3 regions of the Lysinibacillus sp. NPDC096418 genome follow, and region 3 is predicted to be linked to each of the others. Evidence: riboswitches for the same ligand, from Rfam matches in the RefSeq annotation. Region 3 holds a riboswitch; each other region holds the start of a gene.

Region 1 (4,207 bases), on a different contig from region 3:
GTGGCTGAAATTAAAGTCCCTGAATTAGCAGAATCGATTACAGAAGGTAGCATCGCTCAATGGGTTAAAAAAGTGGGCGACCGTGTAGAAAAAGGTGAGTTCATCGTTGAACTTGAAACTGATAAAGTAAATGCAGAAATCATTTCTGAAGAAGCTGGTGTGTTAACACAAATTCTTGCTGGCGAAGGTGATACTGTTCTTGTAGGACAAGTAATCGCAGTTGTAGAGGCTGGCGAAGGTGCAGCACCTGCTCCAGCAGCAGCAGTTGAAGCTGTGGCAGTTCCAACTCCACAAGCAGCACCTGCACCAGTAGTAGAAGAAACTTCTGGTGAACGCGTTATCGCTTCTCCAGCGGCACGCAAGCTTGCTCGTGAAAAAGGGATTGACCTTGCAGCTGTATCTCCTGTAGATCCACAAGGTCGTGTACGTGTACAAGACGTAGCGGCACACGGAACTGCACCAGTAGTAGCAGCACCAGTAGCAGCAGCTCCTAAAGCGGTCGTTGCAGTTGACGAATCACGTGTAACGGTTGAAAAAATGAGCCGTCGTCGTCAAACAATTGCAAAACGTCTATTAGAAGTTAAACAATCAACAGCTATGTTAACTACTTTCAACGAAGTCGATATGACAAATGTGATGGCACTTCGCTCTCGTAAAAAAGACCAGTTCTTTGAATCAACAGGTTCTAAACTTGGTTTCATGTCATTCTTCACAAAAGCAGTAGTTGCAGCTCTTAAAAAATATCCATACGTGAACGCTCAAATTGTTGGCGATGAAATCCACTTAAACAACTTCTTTGATATTGGTGTAGCAGTATCTACTGAAGAAGGACTAGTTGTACCAGTTGTACGCGATGCTGACCGTAAAAACTTCTCTGAAATTGAAAACTCAATTGCAGACTTAGCGAAAAAAGCACGCGACAAAAAATTAGGTCTAAATGACTTATCTGGTGGCTCATTCACAATCACAAATGGTGGTGTATTCGGTTCATTAATGTCAACACCAATTATGAACGGTACACAAGCAGCTATCCTTGGTATGCACTCAATCAAAAAACGTCCAGTTGAAGTTGACGGTGAGGTTGCAATCCGTCCAATGATGTACTTAGCATTATCTTATGACCACCGTATTATCGATGGTAAAGATTCTGTAGGTTTCTTAAAAACAGTTAAAGAGCTTCTTGAAAACCCAGAAGATTTATTATTGAATTCATAATTTTAAGTTACGAAAGTGCTACGAGACAAACTTGTTTCGTAGCACTTTTTTTGTACTAAGACTTTTATGATAGGAAAATCTAAATGGATTCTTGCTATTAAATTTAAAAAAGTCAGAAAAATGATGAAATTATCTTGACTAAAAGTGTGATGCTATAGTAGTATCTATTTATCAATTAAATATTTTCACCTCACGTTCTATGTGAGGTAGAGGCGCGATATTTATTAGTTCATTGTTGAGTATAAGCAAGCGTAGACGCAATGGAGAAGGAAATGTCGCCGAAGTATAAAAGGAGCTCGTACTTTTATACTGGGTCTGCAATTAATAGTTGCAGGACTGTCCTAGTAAATCTAATTCCAGTTTACTAGGTTGTGCTATCTCGGAAACATGGAAGTTATAGTGAGGATTTGGGCAACTGCTGATAACGTACGACCTAAGTTCTAAACTTAGGTCGTTTTTTTCATACAGTTGTCTTATTTTTTTACAGAAAAGGAGAAGATTTCATGAAGAGAAAATGGTTATTATTCATGTTAACAGTAATGACTGCCATTATGTTAGCTGCCTGTGGCACTAGTGACAAAAAAGAAGAAACGGCAGGTGGAAGTGCTACAACTAAAGAAGGGGGCGAGCTTCGAATTGGGATGGAAGCTGGTTACCCGCCATTTAACTGGACGCAACAAGATGATTCAAATGGAGCAGTGAAAATTGCAGACAATGCTGAATATGCAGGTGGGTATGATATTCAAATGGCTAAAAAAATAGCTGAGGGTTTAGGGAAAGAATTAGTAATTGTTAAAATGGAGTGGGATGGTTTAGTACCAGCACTTCAATCAAAAAAAATTGATGCCATTATAGCAGGGATGTCTCCAACAGAAAATCGTAAAAAAACGATTGACTTCACAGAAAACTATTATACATCTGATTTCGTAATGGTTATTAAAAAAGGCAGTAAATATGAATCAGCTGAATCAATTCAAGACTTTTCAGGAGCTAAAATTACTTCTCAGTTAAACACTTCTAACTATGATGTTATCGATCAAATCCAAGGAGTTAAGAAACAAACAGCAATGGAAAGCTTTCCTGCAATGCGTGTAGCATTAGAAGCAGGGAAAATCGATGGTTACGTAGCGGAACGTCCAGAAGGAATTTCTGCACAAGCTGCTAATGACAAATTCACGTTTGTGTCATTTGAAGATTTCGGAATCATTGTGAAAAAAGGCAGTAAATATGAAGATGCAACATCAATGCAAGATTTCTCAGGTGCTAATGTAACAGCACAGTTAAACACTTCTAATTACGATGTAATCGATCAATTCGATGGCGTTAACAAACAAACAGCAATGGAGAGCTTCTCTGCGATGCGTGAAGCATTAGAAGCTGGAGAAATTGATGCATACGTTGCTCCACGTTCTGAAGGAATGTCAGCACAAGGTGTCAACGATAACTTTAAGTTCATATCATTTGGTAAAGGTTTTGATACTGATATTGCTAATACTTCTATTGCCGTTGGTATTCGTAAAGGTGATACGAATCTAGAAAAAATCAATGGAATACTAAAAGGTATTTCTGAGGACGATCGTCAAAAAATTATGGAAGAAGCGATTCTTCAACAACCGGCAGCACAGTAATACAATTTGCACGGACTATATGTATAGTCCGTGTTAGTTTTATAAATGAACAAGCAATTGTTGCGTTTTTAGGGGGAACAGCATGAGTATAGAATGGATTCTTTCAATTATAGAAAACAACTGGCAGATGTTTTTACGAGGGGCGTATTATACGTTATTAATATCTATTATTAGTACAATTATTGGTGCATTTATCGGATTTTTCATTGGAATTATGCATACCATTCCAACACGTAAAAAGAACGTAAAGCATTATGTTTTAAAGCTTTTTAATTTTATACTGAAATGTTACGTTGAATTTTTCCGTGGTACACCAATGATTGTACAGGCAATGGTAGTTTACTACGGATTAGATATGGCATTTGGTATTGATATGCACTTTATTACTGCTGGTATTTTAGTAGTTTCACTTAATACAGGAGCGTATATGGCTGAAATTGTTCGAGGTGGTATAGTATCCATCGATAAAGGACAATACGAAGCTGCTTCTGCAATAGGTATGAATCATTTGCAGATAATGATTCACGTAGTATTACCACAAGTTGCACGTAACATTTTACCTGCTACGGGTAATCAGTTAATTATGAACATTAAAGATACAGCGGTATTAAGTGTTATCGGCGTAACAGAATTATTCTTCCAAACAAAGTCGATTTCGGGTAATAACTTCCGTTACTTTGAATCATTTTTTGTAGCGTGTGTACTGTACTTCATCATGACATTTACAGCTTCACGCATTTTACTGTATGTAGAAAAACGACTTGATGGACCAGATGCTTATAAAAAAGAACAAAAAGAAATTATATAGGGGGACGAACAAATGGCAGTCATTCAAATTGAACATTTAAGTAAATCATTTGGCCGTAACCAAGTGTTAAAGGATGTGAATTTCCAAGTCCAAAAAGGGGAAGTAGTTTGTCTGATTGGCTCGTCAGGCTCTGGAAAATCGACACTTTTACGATGCATCAACTTACTCGAAACGCCAAGTGGTGGAAGAATCATTTATAAAGGTGAAAATATATTAGATGAAAAGCACAATATTCAAGAATATCGTACTCATTTAGGAATGGTATTTCAACAGTTTAATTTATTCAATAACCATAATGTCTTGAAAAATTGTACAGTTGGACAAGTGAAAGTATTGAAGCGTTCAAAAGAAGAATCTGAAAAAGTAGCGTTGAAATATTTAGAAGTTGTAGGTATGTCTCAGTTTGTCAACGCGAAGCCTCGACAGTTATCTGGTGGTCAAAAACAGCGTGTTGCAATTGCGCGTGCATTGTCCATGAATCCAGAAGTAATGCTATTTGATGAACCGACTTCAGCGCTTGACCCTGAAATGGTAGGGGAGGTATTGAAGGTAATGC
Region 2 (4,207 bases), on a different contig from region 3:
TAATTGCATCTGGTGTAAATGCAACTCATGCACTTGTCTTAAGTCAAGTGATCTTGTCATTCGGGATAGCCTTTGCTCTTGTCCCCCTTGTCATGTTTACGAGTAAAAAAGAAATTATGGGTGGCCTAGTGAATCATAAAATCACTTCCATTCTCGGCTGGATTGTCGTAGCAATTGTTGTTAGCTTGAATATTTATCTGCTTTGGCAGACGATTTTTGCATAACAAATGCGCTAAAGCGCTCGTTTACATCCGACAGCTACTTGCGAAAGTAAACGCTTCACCACTTTCGCTCGAGGATGTAGTGCTTTAGCCTAGACGGCGACAATGCCCTAGGTTATCCAAAAATAAAAAATCTATAGTTTCCTTAACAATAAAAAACGAGGTGCGTAGGTGCACCTCGTTCTCTTTATTTCTCCACAGTTAAATCACAATTTTTCAGTGGAACAATTTTTGTTTTATTTTTTATTTTATAGCCAAACCAAAGCGCTAAAAACAGTGGAATACCAATGTATGATACAAGCACACCATACCAGTCAATTGTTCCTCCCACAAAGGCTGTGTAGTTCTGACCTAAAACAACAATCATACATACCGTAAAGGCGAATAACGGACCAAACGGGAATAATTTCGATTTATACGGCAGTAATTTTAGATCCAAACCTTGTGCCTCAAATGCTTTACGGAAACGATAGTGACTTATCGCAATTCCAAGCCATGCAATGAAGCCTGACATACCAGAAGCGTTCAGTAACCACATATAGACAACGCCATCACCAAAGAATGAGGCAAGAAACGCTAAACTTCCTACTGCTAATGTCACTAGTAACGCATAAATAGGAATACCACGACGGCTAAGTTTCATGAAAATTTTCGGTGCATGCCCATCTACTGCAAGATTCCATAGCATACGTGACGCTGCGTAAAGCCCTGAGTTACCTGCCGAAAGCATCGCCGTTAAAATAATCGCATTCATAAATGAAGCGGCGAAAGCAATACCTAAGCGGTCGAATACTAATGTAAACGGTGATACAGCAATATCTTCAGATAGTAAACGCTCATCTGTAAATGGAATCAACATCCCGATTGCAGCAATCGCTAAAATATAGAATAAAATAATACGCCAGAAAACTGATTTTACAGCCTTTGGAATGTTTTTACCTGGGTCATCTGTTTCACCAGCCGTAACCCCTAATAATTCTGTCCCTTGGAACGAGAAACCTGCTGCCAAGAAGATACCGAATGTCGCTAAGAAACCACCATGGAACGGCCCATCACTAATGAAGAAATTCGTAAAGCCTACCGGAGCTTGTCCACCTAAAATACCGAAAATCATTAGTATGCTGACGATGATGAATACTATTACCGTTGCGACTTTAATCATCGAAAACCAATATTCACTTTCACCATAGCTTTTTACAGATAATAAGTTAAATGTTAAAACAATTGCAATGAACATGACTGTCCATAATGCAGAAGAGCTATCTGGGAACCAATATTTCATAATAAGCGATACAGCTGCAATTTCTGCTGCAATTGTAATTGCCCAGTTATACCAGTAGTTCCAGCCAAGTGCGAAGCCCAATGCTGGATCGACAAATTTTGTAGCATACGTACTAAATGAACCCGAGGATGGCATATATGCGGCCATCTCACCTAGACTTGTCATTAAGAAGTACACCATGACCCCGATTAATGCATAGGCTAGTAGCGCACCCCCAGGACCTGCCTGAGCTATTGCACCACCACTTGCTAAAAATAGCCCTGTACCAATTGTTCCACCAAGAGAAATCATAGTGATATGACGACTTTTCAATTCTTTTTTCAGTTTCGGAGCTTTATTCCCTAACTGATTTACTTTTATCTCACTCACGTTATTTGCTTCCTTCCTTTTTAGAGGCAAAAAAACACCATCACAACACGATGCGATGGCTAAGTAGAATTCCTCTGTTCTTTAAAACTCGATAGCACAACACGTCGATCAAAACGTGACAGTTCTGTTCCTTTCGGAGACAGCCCCAGCATGAAGTTTTCAAGTCCCTTCACACTTCGGCGATATTTCCTTTCAGCTAATTTCATTAATGCTTGTCATTTCCATTAGCATACTCTTAAATAACGCGACCTCTACCTCAATACAAACATGAGGCATTAATTTATTAAATTTATGATGTATAAATCTTAACATATACCAATATACATTTCAATGCACATAATAATATTCAGTATTTTGTGAACTTTCTACCATTTTTTTTAGTATGATAAAATGATATAGTGATTCGAATTATAACTTTTAATTCAGGAGGTCTTAACTTTGACGACTCATGAACACTCTACTTATTCTAGTAAAAAAATAAGCTGGACAGGTACGACATTATTACTTGTCATTGGTATTATATTTATAGCCTCTACTTTACGTATGCCACTAACTGCCGTTGGTCCATCAATTTCCTTCATTCGCGAAGGACTTGGTATATCTAATGTATTGGCAGGCTTTTTAACGACCATCCCATTGCTGGCCTTTGCAGTGGTGTCACCATTTGCACCTGTTGTGGCACGCAAACTTGGACTAGAATTAACATTACTATTATCAACAATTTTGCTGGCGCTTGGTATCGTATTGCGCTCACTTGGTACAACGGAATTACTTGTATTCGGAACGATACTTATTGGCGTTGCAATCTCTTTTGGGAATGTACTAATTCCAGGCCTTCTAAAATTGAAATTTCCTTATCACGTCGGTTTACTAATGGCTTGCTTCACAATGTCAATGAACCTTTCCGCAGGTATTGGAGCGGGTATTAGTTATCCGATTGCTAATTCATCATTTGGCTGGCAAGGAGCGCTCGCACTATCTATTGTCCTTGTTGTCATCACAATACTTATTTGGATTCCACAATTGAAGTTCAATAATCCTGAATCCACTGTTGCTACTACGAACGCTCGTATCCCATTGTGGAAATCCCCAGTAACTTGGGCAGTAACTGGCGCCATGGGCTTACAATCTCTACTATTTTACACAACTGCTGCTTGGATTCCTGAAATCTATATAGCTCAAGGCTTACCAGCAGAGCGTGCTGGATGGATGTTCTCAGCAATGCAGTTCTCACAAATTCCAATGGCTATTCTTACACCTATTTTCGCTAGTAAAATGAAATCTCAACGCCCACTCGTAATAATTTTTACAGCGTTTTATTTAATTGGCTTTATCGGTCTAGTCATGGAGTGGACAAGTTTGGCTGTTCTTTGGATGGTATTTTTAGGACTAGCTGGCGGTGCTTCGTTCGCACTGGCTATGATGTTATTTACATTACGAACGCGTACAGCCTACGAAGCTGCTGATTTATCAGGCTTTGCACAGTCTGCCGGCTATTTACTTGCTGCCTCTGGTCCTATATTATTTGGCTATTTACACGATCTACTCGGCGGCTGGGACATTGCAGGCTGGCTATTTATTGTTGTGGTGTTATTACTATTTGCAAGTGCTATGAGGGCTTCCAAAAATGAATATGTGAATTAGTTAGTTATAAAAAGGCATCTCATCTATATTACGATGAGATGCCTTTTTTACTTAATAGGGTGGCTTTTGGTAGAAATAATTTGGTGTGTTGTACACATTCACATACGGTTTGTGAAAAATATGCGTTGCTGCTGGCGATAACGGTGGAATAAGCCAACTCCAGTTCCCAGTAAATTCACGCCCTGCAGTAGCCTCAGCCTCCTCAAATAGCTTAAATTGCTGTGCTGCTGTGTGGTGATCGACAATGCTCACACCGTCTTCTTTAAAGGAATGCAACACGGCAATGTTAAGCTCTACAAGTGCACGGTCTTTCCAAAGTGATGCTTGCTTTGTTGTATCAAGCCCGAAAATGTTAGCTATAGCTGGAAGTATATCGTAGCGGTCATGATCGGCTAAATTGCGTGCACCTATTTCTGTACCCATATACCAACCATTAAAAGGTGCTGCCTGAAAATCGATACCCGCCATTTGGATGCGCATGCTCGAAATAATCGGCACTGCATACCATTTCATACCCAGTGCATCAACTTCCTCACGCTCAGGATGACGAATTGGCACTTCTAATATGGACTCCTGTGGAATTGAAAACACTTGTGGCGAACGCTCATCCACCTGTACAACAAGAGGTAACACATCAAACGCTGTCCCTTCACCTTTCCACCCTAGTGACTCGCAAATCTTTGTAAATGAC
Region 3 (4,207 bases):
AATATCCACGTTTGATCACAACTCGTAAAGTCAAAAAAGATAAGGCGAAATATTTCGGGCCCTATCCAAATGCCTATGCAGCGAGTGAAACGAAAAAATTGCTCGACCGTTTATATCCGCTTCGCAAATGTGTGCAGCTACCGTCAAAGGTTTGCTTATATTATCATATGGGGCAATGCTTAGCGCCTTGTGTGAAGGACATTGAGCAGCAAGTGTTTACGGATATGATAGAGGAAATGACGAAGTTTTTAAATGGCGGTGTCGAGACAGTAAAAAAAGAACTTGAAGAGAAAATGCTTGCAGCTGCGGAAAACTTGGAGTTTGAACGAGCAAAGGAATTTCGTGACCAAATCACCCATATCGAGACAGTAATGCAGAAACAGAAAATTGTTTCTAGCGATACGACGAACCGTGATGTATTTGGCTATGCAGTTGAAAAAGGTTGGATGTGTGTGCAAGTATTTTTTGTTCGTCAAGGTAAACTTATCGAACGTGACGTTTCTATTTTCCCGATTTACAGAGATGCGGAGGAAGAGTTTTTAACGTTTGTCGGTCGATTTTATGAAAAGCCGGAGCACATCAAGCCAAAAGAAATCTTCGTTCCGCAGGCAATTGATGAAGCTATATTAACAGAATTACTTGAGGTAAAGGTACTAACACCAAAGCGTGGGCAGAAAAAAGAGCTTGTCGATTTAGCAACTAAAAATGCAGAAATCGCGGTAATGGCGAAATTCCAACTCATTGAGCGACAAGAAGAACGCACTATTGGCGCTTGTGAGGCACTAGGTGAGGCGATGGGGATTGCTACGCCGTTACGTATTGAAGCATTTGATAATAGCCATATGCATGGAACGGATGCTGTGTCGGCAATGGTCGTTTTTATTGATGGTAAGCCAGCCAAGAAGGAATATCGTAAATACAAAACACGAACTGCTGCCAAACATGATGATTACGGAGCAATGCAAGAAGTTATTCGCCGTCGTTATACACGTGTGCTTAAAGAAAATCTACCACTGCCAGATTTAGTGCTAGTTGATGGTGGGAAAGGGCAAATAGAAGTTGCTCGGGAAGTATTAGAAGATGAACTCGGTTTATCGATTCCAATTGCCGGTTTAGCAAAAGACGATAAGCATAATACGTCTCAACTATTATTTGGTGAGCCACCTGAGGTTATTGCATTGAAAAGAACAAGTGATGGATTTTATTTACTGCAACGTATTCAAGATGAGGTGCATCGATTTGCCATTACGTTTTTACGCCAGCAACATGAAAAGCATGCTATTCAGTCTGTACTTGATGAGATTGAAGGTGTTGGACCAAAGCGCAAACAACAGCTACTCAAACATTTTGGCTCGGTCAAGAAAATCCGTGAAGCTAGTGAGCTTGAGCTTCAAGAAGCAGGTATGCCTGTTAACCTAGCAAGTAACATATATGCGTATTTTCAGCAGGAAGCATTGTCAAAGGAATAGACATGTGCTAAGGTAAGGTCAATTAAATAATTTAAATAGTCACTATTTTTAGTGATGATAGAGGTGCAAGATTCAATAGTAGCTCATTAGAGGATGAACAAATCCGTTGATAATGTGTGAAAGGGGAGCTTGCCGAAGTAGGACATCGTTGTTTCCGATGTCGTGCTGGTTTTGCATTTAAGAGATGTAAGACTGTCGAATCTTTACGTTTCGGAGAGCTATCACACATGAGCAAGCTTTTTATTTGTACATGTTGCAGGCAGCTATTCACGCTATGTGAAGGCTGCCTTTTTTTCGTTCAAACGAATCAATAATATGGAGGAGGAATGGCAGATGGGAAGTATCGTATTGAAATTTGGTGGGCCAGCGACGGCATCAACGGAACGTATACAAGAAGTAGCGAAAAAAGTAATTGCTGAAAAAAATCGTGGTTTTGATGTTGTTGTGGTGACAGCGGCAATGGGACGTACGACAAAGGATTTAACAAGAATGGCGAGAGAGTTATCAGATGATGTGTCGAAGCGTGAGCTAGATGTATTGTTATCAACTAGCTCACAATTAACGAGTGCGTTATTTGCGATGGCACTCATGGAATCAGGCTATGATGCTGTGTCATTAACAGGTTGGCAAGCTGGCGTGCAGACGGATGCTGTTCATCATAATGCACGCATTGAAAACATTGATGTAAAAAGAATTGAAGAACATTTTATTCAAGGCAAAATTGTAGTTGTTGCCGGTGAACAAGGGATTGATGAAGAGCAGAATATTACGACGCTTGGGAAGGGCGGAGCTGAAACGACGGCGATTGCGATTGCCGCGGCCCTTAAATCTGAACGAGTAGATATTTATACGAATGTAGATGGTGTGTATACAGCTGACCCAAGCTACATACCAGCCGCACAAAAATTAAAAGAAATTTCTTATGATGAAATGTTAGAGCTGTCCAATCTAGGCTCGCATATTTTACATCCACGGGCTGTGGAGCTAGCGAAAAAATTCCAAATGCCTGTAATTATTCGCTCAAGTGTAATGGACGTAGAAGGTACTATATTAAAGGAGGAAGTTGAAATGGAGAAAAACTTAATAGTACGTGGGGTGGCCTTTGAATCAGATATTATCCGTTTGACGGTTGGATATGATGCCTATTCTGACGCTTCTTTAGCGGATATGTTTACGACACTTGCAGAAAACCACATTAATGTCGATATCATTGTACAAGCAATTATTGATGGCGTAAAACCGTCTGTGTCATTTTCAATTATGAAAGACGAATTTGCAGAAACTCTACGCGTGCTTGAGGATAGTAAATTATCGCTAGGTTTTAGTTTTGCTGATTTTGAAGTAGGTTTATCGAAAGTATCTATTATCGGCTCAGGAATGGCATCGAATCCTGGGGTTGCAGCCCGCATGTTCGATCGTTTACGCCGTGAAGACATTCCTGTAAAGATGGTGAGTACATCAGAAATTAAAGTATCTGTCGTTGTGCTACAAGATGATATGATTCGTGCTGCAAATGCATTACATGAGGAATTCAATTTAGAAGAAGCGCTACATGCATAACGTTAAAGCTATTATTTCCTCAAACGGAATAATAGCTTTTTATATTTGAAAAATTCGTGAAATACTAAATTTTACGATAAAAAAATAGTTTGTCCATTTTTGTTGGGCTATAATGACAATATGTATCATTTTGGAAGAACGTAGAATAAATATTCAGCAGCTAAGAAATTATTATAGGAGGGATAGTGTGGCGTTATTTAGCGTGTTTCATAAACCTGTGCAAGAAGCAGTAGAGAGTAATCATAATGAAGAGTTACAACTATTGAAAAGACGAGTATTGGAATTAGAAATCGATCAAGAAATAGTCGATATTAAAAATGCTATTTTAGACTTTGTATTAGCCCATATGGAATTAATTAATTTTCAAACGGCCTTAAAAGTTCTTGATGTATCTCGTAGTGTAGGCGATATTTCGGCGATGAGTGAAGAAATGTCATCGAATTCAGAGGAAATGCTGGCAGTTGAACAAAACGTCAATCGTAACATTCAGCAAATCAAAAGCCATTCCATCCAGCTAGTTGAAGAAATGGAAGCTTCAATTGCTAAAGGGGAAACCGTTCAAAAATTATTAGGGAATGGGGCTAGCTCCACCGAGGATTTGAAAAATGAACTCAACAAAATGAATACTATAGGTTTGAGTGTGACAAGTATTGCCGATCAAACTCAACTCCTGTCATTAAATGCATCGATTGAAGCGGCACGAGCGGGCGAGCATGGCAAGGGCTTTAGTGTTGTCGCAATGGAAGTGGGGAAACTAGCGAGTAGCTCAAAAGATTCATTAGCGGGGATGACGTCAATTCGCCAAATAATCGATGAAAAAACAAATCATACGACAGAGAATATAAAGCAAGTCGAACATTATTTTGTGGATTATTTAAGTAGTATGAAGCAAAATATTTCAAATCTAGCAGAAATGAGTAAGAATATTGAAGAAGCTGCTTACGGTATTCAACAAATGACTGAAGCCTCTGAAGAGAATGTCATAGCAGTGGATCGTTTAGCACAAACGACAACAACACTATCTCATACAAGTGACTTTACGAATGTGATCAAAAGTCAAGTGGATGAAATGTTAAACGCCATTGCTCCGACGATTAAAAAACCAACTGAACAAACTGTTGTAAGTCAGTTGGCAGCAAGACTCATTGATCACGCCAATTTCCTGCGTCATACAATGC

The links. Region 3 has a riboswitch for lysine ahead of ACIQZG_RS01635 (aspartate kinase). Riboswitches for the same ligand answer to the same signal wherever they lie in the genome.
Region 1: it holds a riboswitch for lysine, as region 3 does, so the genes downstream of both, ACIQZG_RS23605 (transporter substrate-binding domain-containing protein) here and ACIQZG_RS01635 (aspartate kinase) in region 3, are expected to answer to the same signal.
Region 2: it holds a riboswitch for lysine, as region 3 does, so the genes downstream of both, ACIQZG_RS08925 (amino acid permease) here and ACIQZG_RS01635 (aspartate kinase) in region 3, are expected to answer to the same signal.

The regions. Positions count from the first base shown of each region.
Region 1 covers NZ_JBIWEY010000057.1:12,276-16,482, forward strand. Annotated here, with positions in the region: gene odhB (2-oxoglutarate dehydrogenase complex dihydrolipoyllysine-residue succinyltransferase) at 1-1,215, shown strand; lysine riboswitch at 1,415-1,600, shown strand; gene ACIQZG_RS23605 (transporter substrate-binding domain-containing protein) at 1,719-2,843, shown strand; gene ACIQZG_RS23610 (amino acid ABC transporter permease) at 2,926-3,651, shown strand; gene ACIQZG_RS23615 (amino acid ABC transporter ATP-binding protein) at 3,664-4,207, shown strand, end outside.
Region 2 covers NZ_JBIWEY010000007.1:141,068-145,274, forward strand. Annotated here, with positions in the region: gene ACIQZG_RS08920 (Nramp family divalent metal transporter) at 1-224, shown strand, start outside; gene ACIQZG_RS08925 (amino acid permease) at 409-1,872, opposite strand; lysine riboswitch at 1,957-2,134, opposite strand; gene ACIQZG_RS08930 (CynX/NimT family MFS transporter) at 2,311-3,516, shown strand; gene ACIQZG_RS08935 (nitric oxide synthase oxygenase) at 3,568-4,207, opposite strand, start outside.
Region 3 covers NZ_JBIWEY010000001.1:340,636-344,842, reverse strand. Annotated here, with positions in the region: gene uvrC (excinuclease ABC subunit UvrC) at 1-1,469, shown strand, start outside; lysine riboswitch at 1,520-1,698, shown strand; gene ACIQZG_RS01635 (aspartate kinase) at 1,803-3,029, shown strand; gene ACIQZG_RS01630 (methyl-accepting chemotaxis protein) at 3,217-4,207, shown strand, end outside.